Linked DNA regions of Actinocorallia herbida. Each later gene encodes a partner of the first gene's protein in a complex. Links are inferred from orthologs where the notes say so. Each region holds a gene or a part of one and is shown in the gene's direction. Other genes may lie near its edges.

What was found.
Region 2: the proteins of uvrA (region 1) and mfd are in contact, whole or in part, in a crystal structure (PDB 4DFC), measured with the Escherichia coli proteins. The link is inferred for Actinocorallia herbida from one-to-one orthologs.

The regions. Positions count from the first base shown.
Region 1 is NZ_RJKE01000001.1:1,695,367-1,702,206, reverse strand. Bases 1-3,363 are described here. They hold uvrA (excinuclease ABC subunit UvrA), read left to right. Parts: upstream 1-325; coding sequence 326-3,163; downstream 3,164-3,363. Other genes in these bases: EDD29_RS08035 (M28 family peptidase), read left to right, coding at 3,276-3,363; EDD29_RS08045 (cation:proton antiporter), read right to left, coding at 1-130. Also shown: more of EDD29_RS08035, read left to right, coding at 3,364-4,790; EDD29_RS08030 (methylated-DNA--[protein]-cysteine S-methyltransferase), read right to left, coding at 4,807-5,319; EDD29_RS08025 (maleylpyruvate isomerase family mycothiol-dependent enzyme), read left to right, coding at 5,491-6,198; EDD29_RS08020 (MBL fold metallo-hydrolase), read left to right, coding at 6,195-6,840. UniProt on the Escherichia coli protein: The UvrABC repair system catalyzes the recognition and processing of DNA lesions. UvrA is an ATPase and a DNA-binding protein. A damage recognition complex composed of 2 UvrA and 2 UvrB subunits scans DNA for abnormalities.
Region 2 is NZ_RJKE01000001.1:192,133-199,637, forward strand. Bases 1-4,028 are described here. They hold mfd (transcription-repair coupling factor), read left to right. Parts: upstream 1-336; coding sequence 337-3,828; downstream 3,829-4,028. Other genes in these bases: EDD29_RS01160 (class I SAM-dependent methyltransferase), read right to left, coding at 1-166; EDD29_RS01170 (SurA N-terminal domain-containing protein), read left to right, coding at 3,847-4,028. In the rest of the region: more of EDD29_RS01170, read left to right, coding at 4,029-4,452; EDD29_RS01175 (nucleoside triphosphate pyrophosphohydrolase), read left to right, coding at 4,449-5,351; EDD29_RS01180 (transglycosylase domain-containing protein), read left to right, coding at 5,419-7,505. UniProt on the Escherichia coli protein: Couples transcription and DNA repair by recognizing RNA polymerase (RNAP) stalled at DNA lesions. Mediates ATP-dependent release of RNAP and its truncated transcript from the DNA, and recruitment of nucleotide excision repair machinery to the damaged site.

The DNA.
Region 1 (6,840 bases):
CGACGGCCAGCCCGATGACGCTCACGAGGACGGGATAAGGCCGCCGTATCCGGTCCCCGATGCCGACGGCCACGACCGTCGCCAGCATGAAGATCACGATCACCGCGAGCATCGCCACTCCGTCGTCCACCGCGCCATTGTGCCGCCGGAAGCGACCTTGCGGGGACACGAACATGCGCGGTTCGGTGGCGACCGCGGTTCGAACACGTGTACGGTGACGGGTGGCGCACCGCCCGCGGGGACGAAAATGTCACTCCCCGTGGTTAGCCTGAATCGGGCCACTTCGTTCGGCGCCCGCACCACCGATGATCTGGGGAAACACACCGTGCATGATCGACTCGTCGTATCCGGCGCGCGCGAGCACAACCTCAAGGACGTCTCGCTGGACCTTCCGCGCGACGCCATGATCGTGTTCACCGGCCTGTCCGGCTCGGGCAAGTCGAGCCTGGCGTTCGACACGATCTTCGCCGAGGGCCAGCGCCGGTACGTGGAGTCCCTGTCGGCTTACGCGCGCCAGTTCCTGGGCCAGATGGACAAGCCGAACGTGGACTTCATCGAGGGCCTGTCCCCGGCCGTCTCGATCGACCAGAAGTCCACCTCGAAGAACCCGCGCTCGACCGTCGGCACGATCACCGAGGTCTACGACTACCTGCGCCTGCTGTACGCGCGGATCGGCAAGCCGCACTGCCCCGAGTGCGCGCGCCCGATCGCCCGGCAGAGCCCGCAGCAGATCGTGGACCGCGTGCTGGAGCTGCCCGAGGGCACCCGCTTCCAGGTGCTGGCGCCGGTGATCCGCGGCCGCAAGGGCGAATACCTGGAGCTGTTCAAGGAGCTCCAGGCCAAGGGCTTCTCTCGCGCGCTGGTCGACGGCACGGCGATCCGGCTGGACGACCCGCCGACGCTCAAGAAGCAGGAGAAGCACGACATCTCCGTCATCGTCGACCGGCTCTCGGTCAAGGAGTCCGCGCGCCGCCGGCTCGCCGACTCCGTCGAGACCGGCCTCGCGCTGGCGGGCGGCACCCTCGTGCTGGACTTCGTCGACCTCCCCGAGGACGACCCGGGCCGCGAGCGCATGTACTCCGAGCACCTGTACTGCCCGTACGACGACCTGTCCTTCGAGGAGCTGGAGCCGCGCTCCTTCTCGTTCAACTCCCCCTACGGCGCCTGCCCGGACTGCGCGGGCCTGGGCACCCGGATGGAGGTCGACCCCGAGCTGATCGTCCCGGACGAGGACAAGTCACTCGAAGAGGGCGCCCTGTCCCCCTGGTCGGCGGGCCACGCCAGCGAATACTTCCTGCGCCTGCTCGACGGCCTCGGCGCCGCCCTGGAGTTCTCCCTCGACGAGCCGTGGAAGCGGATCCCGGCCAAGGCCCGCAAGGCGATCCTGTTCGGGCATGCCACCCAGGTGCACGTCTCCTACAGCAACCGGTACGGCCGCAAGCGCTCCTACTACACCGAGTACGAGGGCGTCATCCCCTGGGTACAGCGGCGGCACGCCGAGGCCGAGAGCGACACCAGCCGCGAGCGGTTCGAGGGCTACATGCGGGAGATCCCGTGCCCCTCGTGCCAGGGCGCCCGGCTGAAGCCGCTGATCCTCGCCGTCAAGGTCGCCGGCCGCTCGATCGCCGAGGTCGCCGCGCTGCCCATCTCCAACGCCGCGGCGTTCCTGCGCGCCATGGAGCTGGACCAGCGCGACGCGCAGATCGCCGAGCAGGTGCTCAAGGAGGTCAACTCCCGGCTGGGCTTCCTGCTGGACGTCGGCCTCGACTACCTCAGCCTGGACCGCCCGTCGGCCACCCTCGCGGGCGGCGAGGCGCAGCGGATCAGGCTGGCCACCCAGATCGGCTCCGGCCTGGTCGGCGTGCTGTACGTGCTGGACGAGCCGTCGATCGGCCTGCACCAGCGCGACAACGCCCGGCTGCTGGAGACCCTGCTGCGGCTGCGCGACATCGGCAACACCCTCATCGTCGTCGAGCACGACGAGGACACCATCCAGGCCGCCGACTGGGTCGTCGACATCGGTCCGGGCGCGGGCGAGCACGGCGGCAACGTCGTGGTGTCCGGCACGGTCCAGGACCTCCTGGAGTCCGAGGAGTCCCTGACGGGCCAGTACGTCTCCGGCAGGCGCTCGATCGAGGTCCCGGCGCTCCGCCGGCCCCGGACCAAGGGCCGCGAGATCTCCGTCAAGGGCGCCACCGCCAACAACCTCCAGAACGTGGACGTCGCGTTCCCGCTCGGGGTGTTCACCGCGGTCACCGGCGTGTCCGGCTCGGGCAAGTCCACCCTGGTCAACGACATCCTGTACAACGCCCTGGCCAGGGACCTGCACAACGCCAAGACGGTGCCGGGCAAGCACAAGCGCGTCACCGGCCTCGACCAGCTCGACAAGGTCGTGCACGTCGACCAGTCGCCGATCGGCCGGACCCCGCGGTCCAACCCGGCGACCTACACCGGCGTGTTCGACCACGTGCGCAAGCTGTTCGCCTCGACCACCGAGGCCAAGGTGCGCGGATACCAGCCGGGCAGGTTCTCCTTCAACATCAAGGGCGGCCGCTGCGAGAACTGCGCGGGCGACGGCACCATCAAGATCGAGATGAACTTCCTGCCGGACGTCTACGTGCCGTGCGAGGTCTGCCACGGGGCCCGGTACAACCGGGAGACCCTGGAGGTCCACTACAAGGGCAAGACCATCGCCGACGTGCTGGACATGCCGATCGAGGAGGCGGTCGAGTTCTTCGAGCCGATCACCGCGATCCACCGGCACATGAAGACCCTGAACGACGTGGGCCTGGGATACGTGCGGCTCGGCCAGCCCGCGCCGACCCTCTCGGGCGGCGAGGCCCAGCGCGTCAAGCTCGCCTCGGAGCTCCAGCGGCGCTCCACCGGGCGCACGATCTACGTCCTGGACGAGCCGACCACCGGCCTGCACTTCGAGGACATCCGCAAGCTCCTCGGCGTGCTCAACAGCCTGGTCGACAAGGGCAACACGGTCCTGGTGATCGAGCACAACCTCGATGTCATCAAGACCGCGGACTGGATCGTCGACATGGGTCCCGAGGGCGGTTCGCGCGGCGGCACCGTGGTCGCCACCGGCACGCCGGAGGATGTCGCGGCGGTTGACGGCAGCCACACCGGGCAGTACCTGGCGAAGATCCTCGGTTGACGGCCCGGCCGCCGCGCGCGGCCTGCGCCACCCGGCCAGGGCGGGTCCACGGGGGAGTCCGCCCACCGGTGCGGCGTGTCCACCGGCCGGGGAGGGACGCGAGGAGTCTCAGATGCAGTTGCCCCGACGCCGCCGGGCGCTGGCCGCCGCCGCCGTCGCCGTGACTCTCTCCGCGGCGCCTTCCGCGGCGTGCGCGCAGCGCGGCGACCCGGTGCTCTCCGCCGCGGGGGCGGTCCGGGTGGACACGGTGCGGGCGCATCTGAAGGCGCTCGCCCGGATCGCCGACGCCCACGGCGGCACCCGCGCGGCGGGCACGCCCGGATACGCCGCCTCCCGCGACTACCTCATCGAGCAGCTCCGCGAGGCCGGGTACCGGCCGGTCGTGCAGGAGTTCGACGTCCCGTACTTCCGCGAGGACAAGCCCGCCGAGTTGATCCGGACCGGCCCCGCCGAGCTGACCTACACCCCGACCGGCACGGACGCCGCGGTCGCCGGGGATTTCACGACGATGACGTACTCGGGTTCCGGCGACGTGACCGCCCCGGTGCGGGCCGTCGACGCCGAGGCGCCCGCCGCAGGCAAGGCGAGCACCTCGGGCTGCGAGACCGCCGACTTCGCAGGGTTCGGCCGCGGCGAGATCGCGCTGCTGCGGCGCGGCACCTGCCCGTTCCACACCAAGGCGAAGCACGCCCAGGACGCGGGCGCGGCGGCCGTGGTGATCTTCAACGACGGCGGCGCGAAGCACACCGACGCCGTCTCCGGCACCCTCGGCGAGCCCGGGAAGGTCACCGTCCCGGTCCTCGGCGCGTCCGCGGCCGTCGGCGGGGACCTCGCGGCGCCGGGCACTACCGCCCGGATCGTCACCGCGACGACGAGCAGCCGGCGGACCACCTGGAACGTGCTGGCCGAGACCGACCAGGGCGCCGCCGACCGCGTCGTCATGGTGGGCGCGCACTTCGACAGCGTGCCCGAGGGTCCCGGCATCAACGACAACGGCTCGGGCGCGGCCGCGCTCCTCGAGGTGGCCAGGTACGCGCGGGAGCAGCCGGCCCGCAACCGGCTGCGGTTCGCCTGGTGGGGCGCGGAGGAGCTCGGCCTGCTCGGCTCCGCGCACTATGTGGACGCGCTGAGCGCCGCGGAGCGCGCGAAGATCCGGGTCTACCTCAACCACGACATGATCGCCTCGCCCAACCACGTCTACGGCATCTACGACGGCGACGACTCCGACCGCACGGGCGAGGGCCCGGGGCCGGAGGGCTCGGGCCGCATCGAGCAGGTCTACGCCGACTACTTCGACACCGCGGGCCTGCCGCACCAGGGCAGCGACTTCACCGGACGGTCCGACTACGGCCCGTTCATCGCCCGGGGCATCCCGTCGGGCGGCCTGTTCACCGGCGCCGAGGGCCGCAAGACCGAGGCCGAGGCCGCCAGGTTCGGCGGTACCGCGGGACAGCCCTACGACGCCTGCTACCACCGCGCCTGCGACACCCTGGACAACCTCAACACCACGGCTCTGGGCGTCAACCTGCGGGCGATGGCCCACACCGCCCTCGCCTTCGCCGCGGCCGCGGACCTGCCCGCGCGGGCGCCCAAGGTCGTCGAACGCTCCGCCGCGACGACGCCCTGACCGGCGGGCCCCGACGTCAGAAGAGGGGCGCCGGCAGGGAGCCTTCCAGGGAGAGGAGTGCCTCCTTGGTGGCGCGGCCGCCGCCGAAGCCGCCCAGGCCGCCGCCGCCGACGACGCGGTGGCAGGGGACGACGACGGGCAGCGGATTGGCGCCCATGGCGGCGCCGACGGCACGGGCCGCGTCGGGCGAGCCCGCGCGCTCGGCGAGGTCGCCGTAGGAGATCACCTGGCCGTACGGGACCGAGGCGTCCAGCTCGCGCAGGACGTGCCGGGAGAAGCCGGTGACGAGCCGCCAGTCCAGCGGCAGGCCGAACTCGGTGAGGTCCTCGGCGAAATAGGCGGAGAGCTGCGCGGACGCCTCCCGTGCGCCGCCGCGCGCCGGCGCGCGGCCGAGGCGTTCGGCGAGGACCGCGACCTCCCGCGCCGGGTCGTGCGCGTGGAAGCGCACGGCGACGAGTCCCGTCTCGGTCTCCGCGAGCAGAAGCGGACCGATCGGCGTCTGGAGCAGGGTCCACCCGAAAGACTGCACACCCCAAGGCTAGGCCGGGCCACTGACAGTCTCCGGCGGTCTTCGGACATCGACCTCGAAAAGGGCGGATCGTCTGGCCTGCGGATCGTCTGGCCTGCGGGTCTTCGCACGGCCACCGCTCCGGCCCCTCCTGGTGTCCGGGACGTCACCGCGGTGCGCGAGGATATGGGCATGCACGACTGGCGCGCCGTGCTCGGGGAGGTCGTCGCCTCCCAGGAGCGGCTGGAACGGACCCTGGCAGGACTCGACGAGCCCGCGCTGCGCGCGCCGTCACCGCTGGAGGGCTGGACGCGCGGCCATGTCGCGCGGCACGTGGCGCGCAACGCCGACTCCTACTCCCGGCTGCTGGAGTGGGCGGCCACCGGCGTCGTCACCCCGCAGTACCCGAGCGCCGAGGCCCGCGAGACGGAGATCGAGGCGGGCGCGCACCTGCCGCACGCGGTGCTCGTCGCCGACGTGCGGGAGTCCGCGGCGCGGCTGCACGCGCTGGCCCGCGCGCTGCCCGACGACCGCTGGGACGCCCCCGTGGCGGCTCTGGGGGGCTGGTCGCATCCGGCCTGGTACACGCTGTACCGGCGCTGGCGCGAGGTCGAGGTCCACCATGTCGACCTCGCCGCGGGCTACACCGTAGAAGACTGGCCGCGGTCCTATCTGCGCTGGGAGCTGACGGAGTCCCTGCCGATGCTGCGCGGCGCCGTGCCGTACTCCCGGATCACCGCCACGGACCCCGACCTCGCCGTGGAGCTGGGCGGGCCGGGTCCCGGGCTGCGCGCTCCGGCGTCAGAACTGCTGGGCTGGGTGACGGGCAGGAGTCCTTCGCCGCACGCCCCCGTACCACCCTGGCCGTATCCGGCCGCCACCGATGGGAGCAAGGCATGAGCTACACCGGAGACGTCGCCGTCGGCGGTCCCGCCGACATCCGGGAGCTGCTGCCCGGCCTGACCGTGGCGAAGCTCGCCGTCGGCCCGTACGACAACAACGCCTACCTGCTGCGGGACACCGCCTCTGGCGAGCAGCTGCTCATCGACGCCGCGGCGGAGGCCGACCGGCTGCTCGAGCTGATCGGCGACCGGCCGCTGAACCGGATCGTCACCACCCACCGCCACCAGGACCACTGGCAGGCGCTCGCGGAGGTCGCCCGCGCCACCAGCGCCGCGGTGACCGCGCACCCGCACGACGCCGAGCCGCTGCCCGTCCCGGTCACCGAGCCGGTCGAGCACGGCGACACGATCACGCTGGGCGAGCACGCCCTCGAGGTCATCCACCTGCGCGGCCACACTCCGGGCTCGATCGCCCTGCTGCTGCGAGCCCCCGCGCGGCCGCACCTGTTCACCGGAGACAGCCTGTTCCCCGGCGGCGTCGGGAACACCTGGGGCGACGCCAAGCTCTTCGACCGGCTCCTCACCGACGTCACCGAACGGGTGTTCGAGGTACTGCCGGACGAGACCTGGTTCTATCCGGGCCACGGCAAGGACTCCACGCTCGGCCGCGAGCGCCCGTCCGTCCCGCACTGGCGCGAAC
Region 2 (7,505 bases), 1.5 Mb from region 1 along the record:
GGCCCTCGGGCAGCGTCAGCCCGGATCCCCTGCCACAGCCCGCCTCCAGCACGTGGATCTTCGCCAGTCCCTTGTCCAGGGCGTGCAGCCTGACCCGCTCGGCGAAGAGGTCGGCGTCTGGGGCCGGGCCCGAGACCGGCCGGTCCCGCACAGATAGCTCGGTCATGGTTCCGCAGCGTAACCATGGTCGCGGGCGTCTTTCGGTATTCGCGCTTTCTCGCGGTAAACGTGTCCTCGCCCCCGGAACCGGCCGCGGTGGCGCGTACCCTGGAAGCTGCCCGGAGTCAACTGATGATTTCGGGATCTTCGGGCTGCCCGCCTACCCCAAGGTCGATGATGTCTCTCTCGCCTCTGCTTGATCTCCTTCTCACCGATGCCCGGCTGCGCGCCGGCCTCGAGTCGCCGCAGCACCCCCTGGTGGGGCCGCCGTCCTTGCGCCCGGTCCTGGCCGCCGCCCTGTCGCGGACCGCCGTCGACGGCGCCGCGGTGCTGGCCGTCACCGCGACGGGCCGGGAGGCCGAGGACCTGGCGTCGGCGCTGACGAGCCTGCTCGACCCGGTCACGGTCGCGCACTTCCCGTCGTGGGAGACGCTGCCGCACGAGAAGCTCTCGCCGCGCAGCGACACCGTCGGCCAGCGGCTCGCGGTGCTGCGCCGGCTCGCCCACCCCGAGCCCGCCGACCCGGCGAGCGGCCCGCTGAAGGTCGTGGTCGCGCCCGTGCGCGCGGTGCTCCAGCCGATCGTGGCGGGCCTGGGCGACCTGGAGCCGGTCCGGTTGCGCCAGGGCGACGAGATGGACATGGACGAGGTCGTCACGCGCCTCGTCACCGCCGGGTACGACCGGGTCGACCTGGTGGAGAAGCGCGGCGAGATCGCGGTGCGCGGCGGCATCCTCGATGTCTTCCCCGCCGCCGAGCAGCACCCGCTGCGGGTGGAGTTCTGGGGCGACCAGGTCGAGGAGATCCGCTACTTCAAGGCCGCCGACCAGCGCTCGCTGGAGGTCGCCCAGGACGGTCTGTGGGCGCCGCCGTGCCGAGAGCTGCCGCTCACCGACGCGGTGCGCGCGAAGGCCGCCGAACTCGCGGTGGAGTACCCCGCGCTCGCCGACGTGCTCACCCGGATGGCCGAGGGCGAGGCCGTCGAGGGCATGGAGGCGTTCTCCCCGGTCCTCGCGGGCGAGATGGAGCTGCTGGTCGACCTCCTGCCCAAGGGCAGCCGGGTCCTGGTGTGCGACCCAGAGCGCATCCGCGGCCGTGCCGTCGACCTCGTCTCGACCAGCCAGGAGTTCCTCGAGGCGTCCTGGGTCAACGCCGCCTCGGGCGGCGAGGCCCCGATCGACCTCGGCGGCGCGGCCTACCGCACGCTGGACGAGGTCCAGGACCGCGCGGCGGAACTCGACGTCCCGTGGTGGAGCACCAGCCCGCTCGCGGCGGGCGAGGACGACGTCGTGCTGGGCGTGCAGGCCGCCGACGCCTACCGGGGCGACCGGGAGAAGGTCGTCGCCGACGTGCGCGGCTGGCACGAGGCGGGCTGGCAGGTCGTCCTCACCAGCGAGGGCGCGGGCCCGGCCGAGCGCTACACCGAGGTGCTGAAGGACGCGGGCGTGCCCGCGCAGCGCGCCCAGGTCGAGGGCACCGTCTGGGTGACCACCGCCCGCCTGGAGCACGGCTTCATCTGGGACGCGAACGTCAAGCTCGTCGTGCTCACCGAGACCGACCTGTCCGGCCAGAAGTCCTCCACCAAGGACATGCGGCGCATGCCGTCGCGGCGGCGGGGCGGCATCGACCCGCTGCGGCTCTCGGCGGGCGACTACGTGGTGCACGAGCAGCACGGCGTCGGCCGCTATGTCGAGATGGTCTCCCGGACGGTCCAGGGCGCGACCCGCGAGTACCTGATCCTGGAGTACGCGAAGGGCGACCGCCTGTTCGTGCCGACCGACCAGCTGGAGGAGCTGACCCGGTACGTCGGCGGCGAGGCCCCCTCGCTGCACCGGCTGGGCGGCGCGGACTGGCAGAAGGCCAAGTCCCGCGCGAAGAAGGCGGTCAAGCAGATCGCGGGCGAGCTGATCCGGCTGTACTCCGCCCGAATGGCGAGCCCCGGCCATGCGTTCGGCCCCGACACCGTCTGGCAGCGGGAGCTGGAGGACGCCTTCCCCTACGCCGAGACGCCCGACCAGCTCGCCGCGATCGACGAGGTCAAGGGCGACATGGAGAGGCCCGTCCCGATGGACCGGCTGATCTGCGGCGACGTCGGCTACGGCAAGACCGAGATCGCGGTACGGGCGGCGTTCAAGGCGGTCCAGGACGGCAAGCAGGTCGCCGTCCTCGTGCCGACGACCCTGCTCGTCCAGCAGCACCTCTCGACGTTCTCCGAGCGGTTCAGCACCTTCCCCGTCGTGGTGAAGCCGATCTCCCGGTTCCAGTCCGACGCCGACGTCACCGAGACCCTGCGCGGGGTCGCCGACGGCACCGTGGACCTCGTGGTCGGCACGCACCGGCTGCTCAGCCCGTCGACGAGGTTCAAGAACCTCGGCCTGGTGATCATCGACGAGGAGCAGCGCTTCGGCGTCGAGCACAAGGAGGAGCTCAAGCGGCTGCGCACCCAGGTCGACGTCCTGGCGATGTCGGCCACGCCGATCCCGCGCACCCTGGAGATGGGACTCACCGGGATCCGGGAGATGTCCACCATCCTCACCCCGCCGGAAGAGCGGCACCCCGTCCTCACCTTCGTCGGCCCCTACGACACCAAGCAGATCGGCGCGGCGATCCGGCGCGAGCTGCTGCGCGAGGGCCAGGTCTTCTTCGTGCACAACCGGGTGAAGACCATCAACAAGGTCGCGGCCACCCTCAAGGAGCTGGTGCCCGAGGCGCGGATCGCCACCGCGCACGGCCAGATGAACGAGCAGCAGCTCGAAAAGGTGATGGTCGACTTCTGGGAGAAGAACTACGACGTCCTGGTCGCCACGACCATCGTCGAGTCCGGCCTGGACATCCCCAATGCCAACACCCTCATCGTGGACAGGGCCGACATGTACGGCCTGTCCCAGCTGCACCAGCTGCGCGGCCGGGTCGGCCGAGGCCGGGAGCGCGCCTACTCCTACTTCCTGTACCCGCCGGAGACGCCGCTGAGCGAGACCGCGCACGAGCGCCTCGCGACCATCGCGCAGCACACCGAGATCGGCGCGGGCATGTTCGTGGCGATGAAGGACCTGGAGATCCGCGGCGCGGGCAACATCCTGGGCGGGGAGCAGTCCGGCCACGTCGCGGGCGTCGGCTTCGACCTGTACGTCCGGATGGTCGGCGAGGCGGTCCGGGACCTGAAGGAGACCGGCCAGGAGGCCGCGCCGCCGTTGGAGACCAAGGTCGAACTGCCGGTGGACGCGCACATCCCGCACGAGTACGTGCCGGGGGAGCGGCTGCGGCTGGAGGCCTACCGCCGGATCGCGGGCATCACCTCGCCCGACGAGATCCCCGGGGTGCTGGAGGAGCTGAAGGACCGCTTCGGCGCGCCCCCGCTCGCCGTGCTCAATCTGATGGAGGTCGCCAGGTTCCGGGCCAAGGCGCGCAAGGCCGGCCTCACCGAGATCGTGCTCCAGGGCAACTACGTCAGGTTCGCCAAGGCCGGCCACGAGGGCGACCTGCTGCCCGAGTCGCGGTACCTGCGGATGCAGCGCCTGTACCCCAAGAGCCTGATGAAGCCGGGGCACCTGCTCGTGCCCACGCCGAAGACCAGTCCCATCGGGGGAAGGCCGCTGCGGGACGGCGACATGCTGCGCTGGGCGACGGACGCCGTCGATGCGCTCTTCCTGGAACAGATCACCCGTCAGTAAGGTAACCGGGTGATCAGAATGACGCTCGCGGTCGTGGCCCTCGCCCTGTCGGCCACGGCCTGCGGCGGCCAGGTGCGGATGGGCGCGGCGGCGACCTTCGCCGACGAGCCGCGCATCAGTCAGGCCGACCTCGGCACGGCAGCCGAGGAATGGCAGACCTACTACGCGAAGCACCCCCTGGACCGCAGCATCCTCCTGCTGCCGAAGGCCGATTCGCTCCAGGGCAGCATCCTCGCGGGGCTGATCGGCATGCGGGTCGCCGACCAGACCGCCGAGGACCGCGGCATCGAGGTGACCGACGCCCAGGTCGACCAGTTCATCGCCCAGCTGACCGGCGGCCAGACCGCCCGGTTCGACCAGGTCGCGATGCGGTTCGGGGTGGCGCCGTCGCACAGCCGCCGCTTCGCCAGGATGCTGCTCATCACCGACCGGCTCTCCCAGGGCGCCGCCGACGAGGACGCCGCGGTCCGCCAGGTCGGCGACGCGTTCGCGGCGTCGGCGCGCGGGATGGGCATCAAGGTGAATCCGCGGTACGGCGACGCCTACGCCTCCGGCGTGAGCCTCGGCATGCTGTACCCGCCGGTCCAGCACCTGTCGCTGCCCGCGACGGGCACGGGCCGGTGAGCCTCGTCCTGCTGGCGACCTCGCACCGGGTCGCCCCCGGCCTCCTGACGTGGCGGGCCTGGTCGGCCCTGCGCGACGGAAGGGTGCGCACCGCCTCCCCGGACCACCCCCAGCTCCCCTATCTGCGTGACGCGGGCGTCGTCGTCGAGGAGGTCGCGCCCGACGCCCGTGCGGTGGTGGCCGCCGCCCGGGAGGAGGCCGTCGTCTGGCTGGCCGCCCCCGATGGCGACGCGTCCTTCGCGGCGCGGGTCGGCGAGCTCGTCGTGGCCGATCCGCTGGACGTCGAGGTCGTGCACGGCTCCTATGACCTGCCGGGCGCCCGGCTGCTCGACGTGGTCGAGGTGATGCGGCGGCTGCGCAGGGACTGCCCCTGGGACCGCGCGCAGACCCACGCCTCCCTGGTGCCGTACCTCATCGAGGAGACCTACGAGGCGGTCGACGCGATCGCCTCGGGCGACCAGGACGAGCTGTGCGAGGAACTCGGCGACGTCCTGTTCCAGGTGGCCTTCCACGCCGCGGTCGCGGCCGAGAGAGAAGACGGCTTCACCATCGACGACGTCGCCGCGGGGATCGTCGACAAGCTCGTCCGCAGGCATCCGCACGTCTTCGCGGACGTGACCGTGTCCGGCGCCGACGAGGTCGTGGCCAACTGGGACGAGATCAAGAAGGCCGAGAAGGCGGGCCGTCCCCTCCTGGGGGGAGTGCCCCGGTCGATGCCCGCCGTGCCGGAGGCCGAGGACCTCGTGCGCAAGGCCCGTAAGGCCGGGGTGCCCGAGGGGCTGTTCGCGGGCTACGAGGCCCGTGCGGAAGCGGCGCGTATCGCGAACGCGGAGCTGAAGGCGTGGTCTGGCGAGTTCCGGTCGCTCGTGGAGGCATGGGAAGGCCGCTCGCGGGGATGACCGGTACATGGTCTGGCCTCGGGGGGCTGCTGGTTTTGTGACATACGTCCGGTCTATGGTGTGCGCCATGGACTCGGACGCCCGTGGGCGCGGGAAGGCCGGTGCCGTCAGGCGTCTGGCGGGTTACAGCGCCCTCGCGGGCCTGCTGAGCGCGCTCCTGGTGCTGCCGCTCGCCTGCGTCGCGGGGGTGGGCGCCCGCGACTCGGCGGAGTGGCTCCTCACCGAGCCCGTGGACCTCGGCGACCTCACGACGCCGCAGCGTTCCACCATCCTCGCCGCGGACGGTTCGTCCATCGCCACCTTCTACCGGCAGAACCGGGTCGACGTCCCGCTGGAGAAGGTCGCGCCCATCGCCGCCAAGGCGGTCGTCGCGATCGAGGACGCCAGGTTCTACGAGCACGGCGCGCTCGACCTCAAGGGCACGATGCGGGCACTGGCCTCCAACCTCGACGGTTCGGGCGCCTCCGCGCCCCAGGGCGGTTCCGGCATCACCCAGCAGTACGTGAAGAACCTTCTGTACGTGAACGCGGAGACCGACGCCGAGCGGCAGGACGCGGTCGAGACGACGCCCGGCCGCAAGATTCGGGAGCTGCGCTACGCGATCGCGGTCGAGGAGCGGTTCGGCAAGGACGAGATCCTGGAGAAGTACCTGAACGTCGCCTACTTCGGCGACGGCGCCTACGGCATAGAGGCCGCGTCCCGGCGGTACTTCTCCATCCCGGCCGCGAAGCTGTCCCTCGGCCAGGCGGCCACCCTCGCCGGCGCGCTCAAGAACGGCAACCAATACAACCTCCGGCTGAACCCGGAGGGCGCGGTCAACCGGCGCAACACGGTCCTGGACCGGATGGCGGAGCTGGGCGTCATCGACACCGCGACGGCGAAGGCGGAGAAGGACAAGCCGCTCAAGATCAAGATCACCGAGACCAAGAACGGCTGCACCGAAAGCAGGGCCGCGTTCTTCTGCGACTACGTTCAGCGCGAGATCCTCACCAACAAGATCTTCGGCAAGACCCCCGAGGAGCGGGAGCGGCTGCTGTGGATCGGCGGCCTGACGATCCGCACCACCCTGGACTGGAAGACCCAGAAGGCCGCCCACAAGGCGCTGCTCCGGCACGTCCCGGCCAAGAACGACGAGGGCAAGGCCGCCGCTCAGGTCCTGGTGGAGCCCGGCACGGGCGAGATCAAGGGCATGGACGTCGGCCGGGAGCTCGGCCCGAACGAGCAGCGCGGCAAGACCTGGATCAACTTCGCCGCCGACGCCGACCACGGCACCAGCATCGGCATGGCCGCGGGCTCGACCTTCAAGGCGTTCACCCTGGCCGCCGCCTTCGACCAGGGCATGGCGATCGGCGACCGGATCACCGCGCCGAGGGGCTACGCCCCGACCGGCTTCAAGGACTGCAAGGGCAAGGACGTCAGTGACACCAAGGTCCTCACCAACTCCTCCGACGGCGAGGGCGGCCGCAGCTTCAGCCTGCTGACCGGCTCCTGGCACTCGGTGAACACCTTCTTCCTGCTGCTGGAGAAGAAGGTCGGCCTGTGCGACACGGTGAAGATCGCCAAGAAGCTGGGCATCAAGCGCGCCGACGGCAAGCCGCTCCAGGAGTTCGCGTCCTTCACCCTCGGCTTCAACGACGTCTCGCCGCTCAGGGTGGCCGCCGCCTACGCGGCGTTCGGCGCCCGCGGCAAGTACTGCGAGCCGATCGCGATCAAGCGGATCAACACCTCGGACGGCAAGAGCATCCCGGTGCCGAAGGCCGGATGCGAGCAGGTGATCGACAAGGGCGTCGCCGACGCCGTCAATTATGTGCTGTCGGGCGTCCTGACCCGGGGGACGGGCCGGGGGCTCGGCATCGGCAGGCCGGCCGCGGGCAAGACCGGCACCGTGGACAACTACTCGGCCGCCTGGTTCGCCGGGTACACCCCGCAGCTCGCCTCGGCCGTCTGGGTGGGCGACCCGCGCGGTGGCTACAAGTACCCGATGACGAACACCTGCCTGCCGACGCACTGCGGCGGCCCGGTCTACGGCGCGACGATCCCCGGCCCGATCTGGCAGGACACCATGGCCGAGGCGCTGAGCGGGGTCGAGGCGGGGCGGTTCCAGCGCCCGCCGTCGTTCTTCTTCCGCAAGGGCTCGGGCGAGGACGAGGTCAA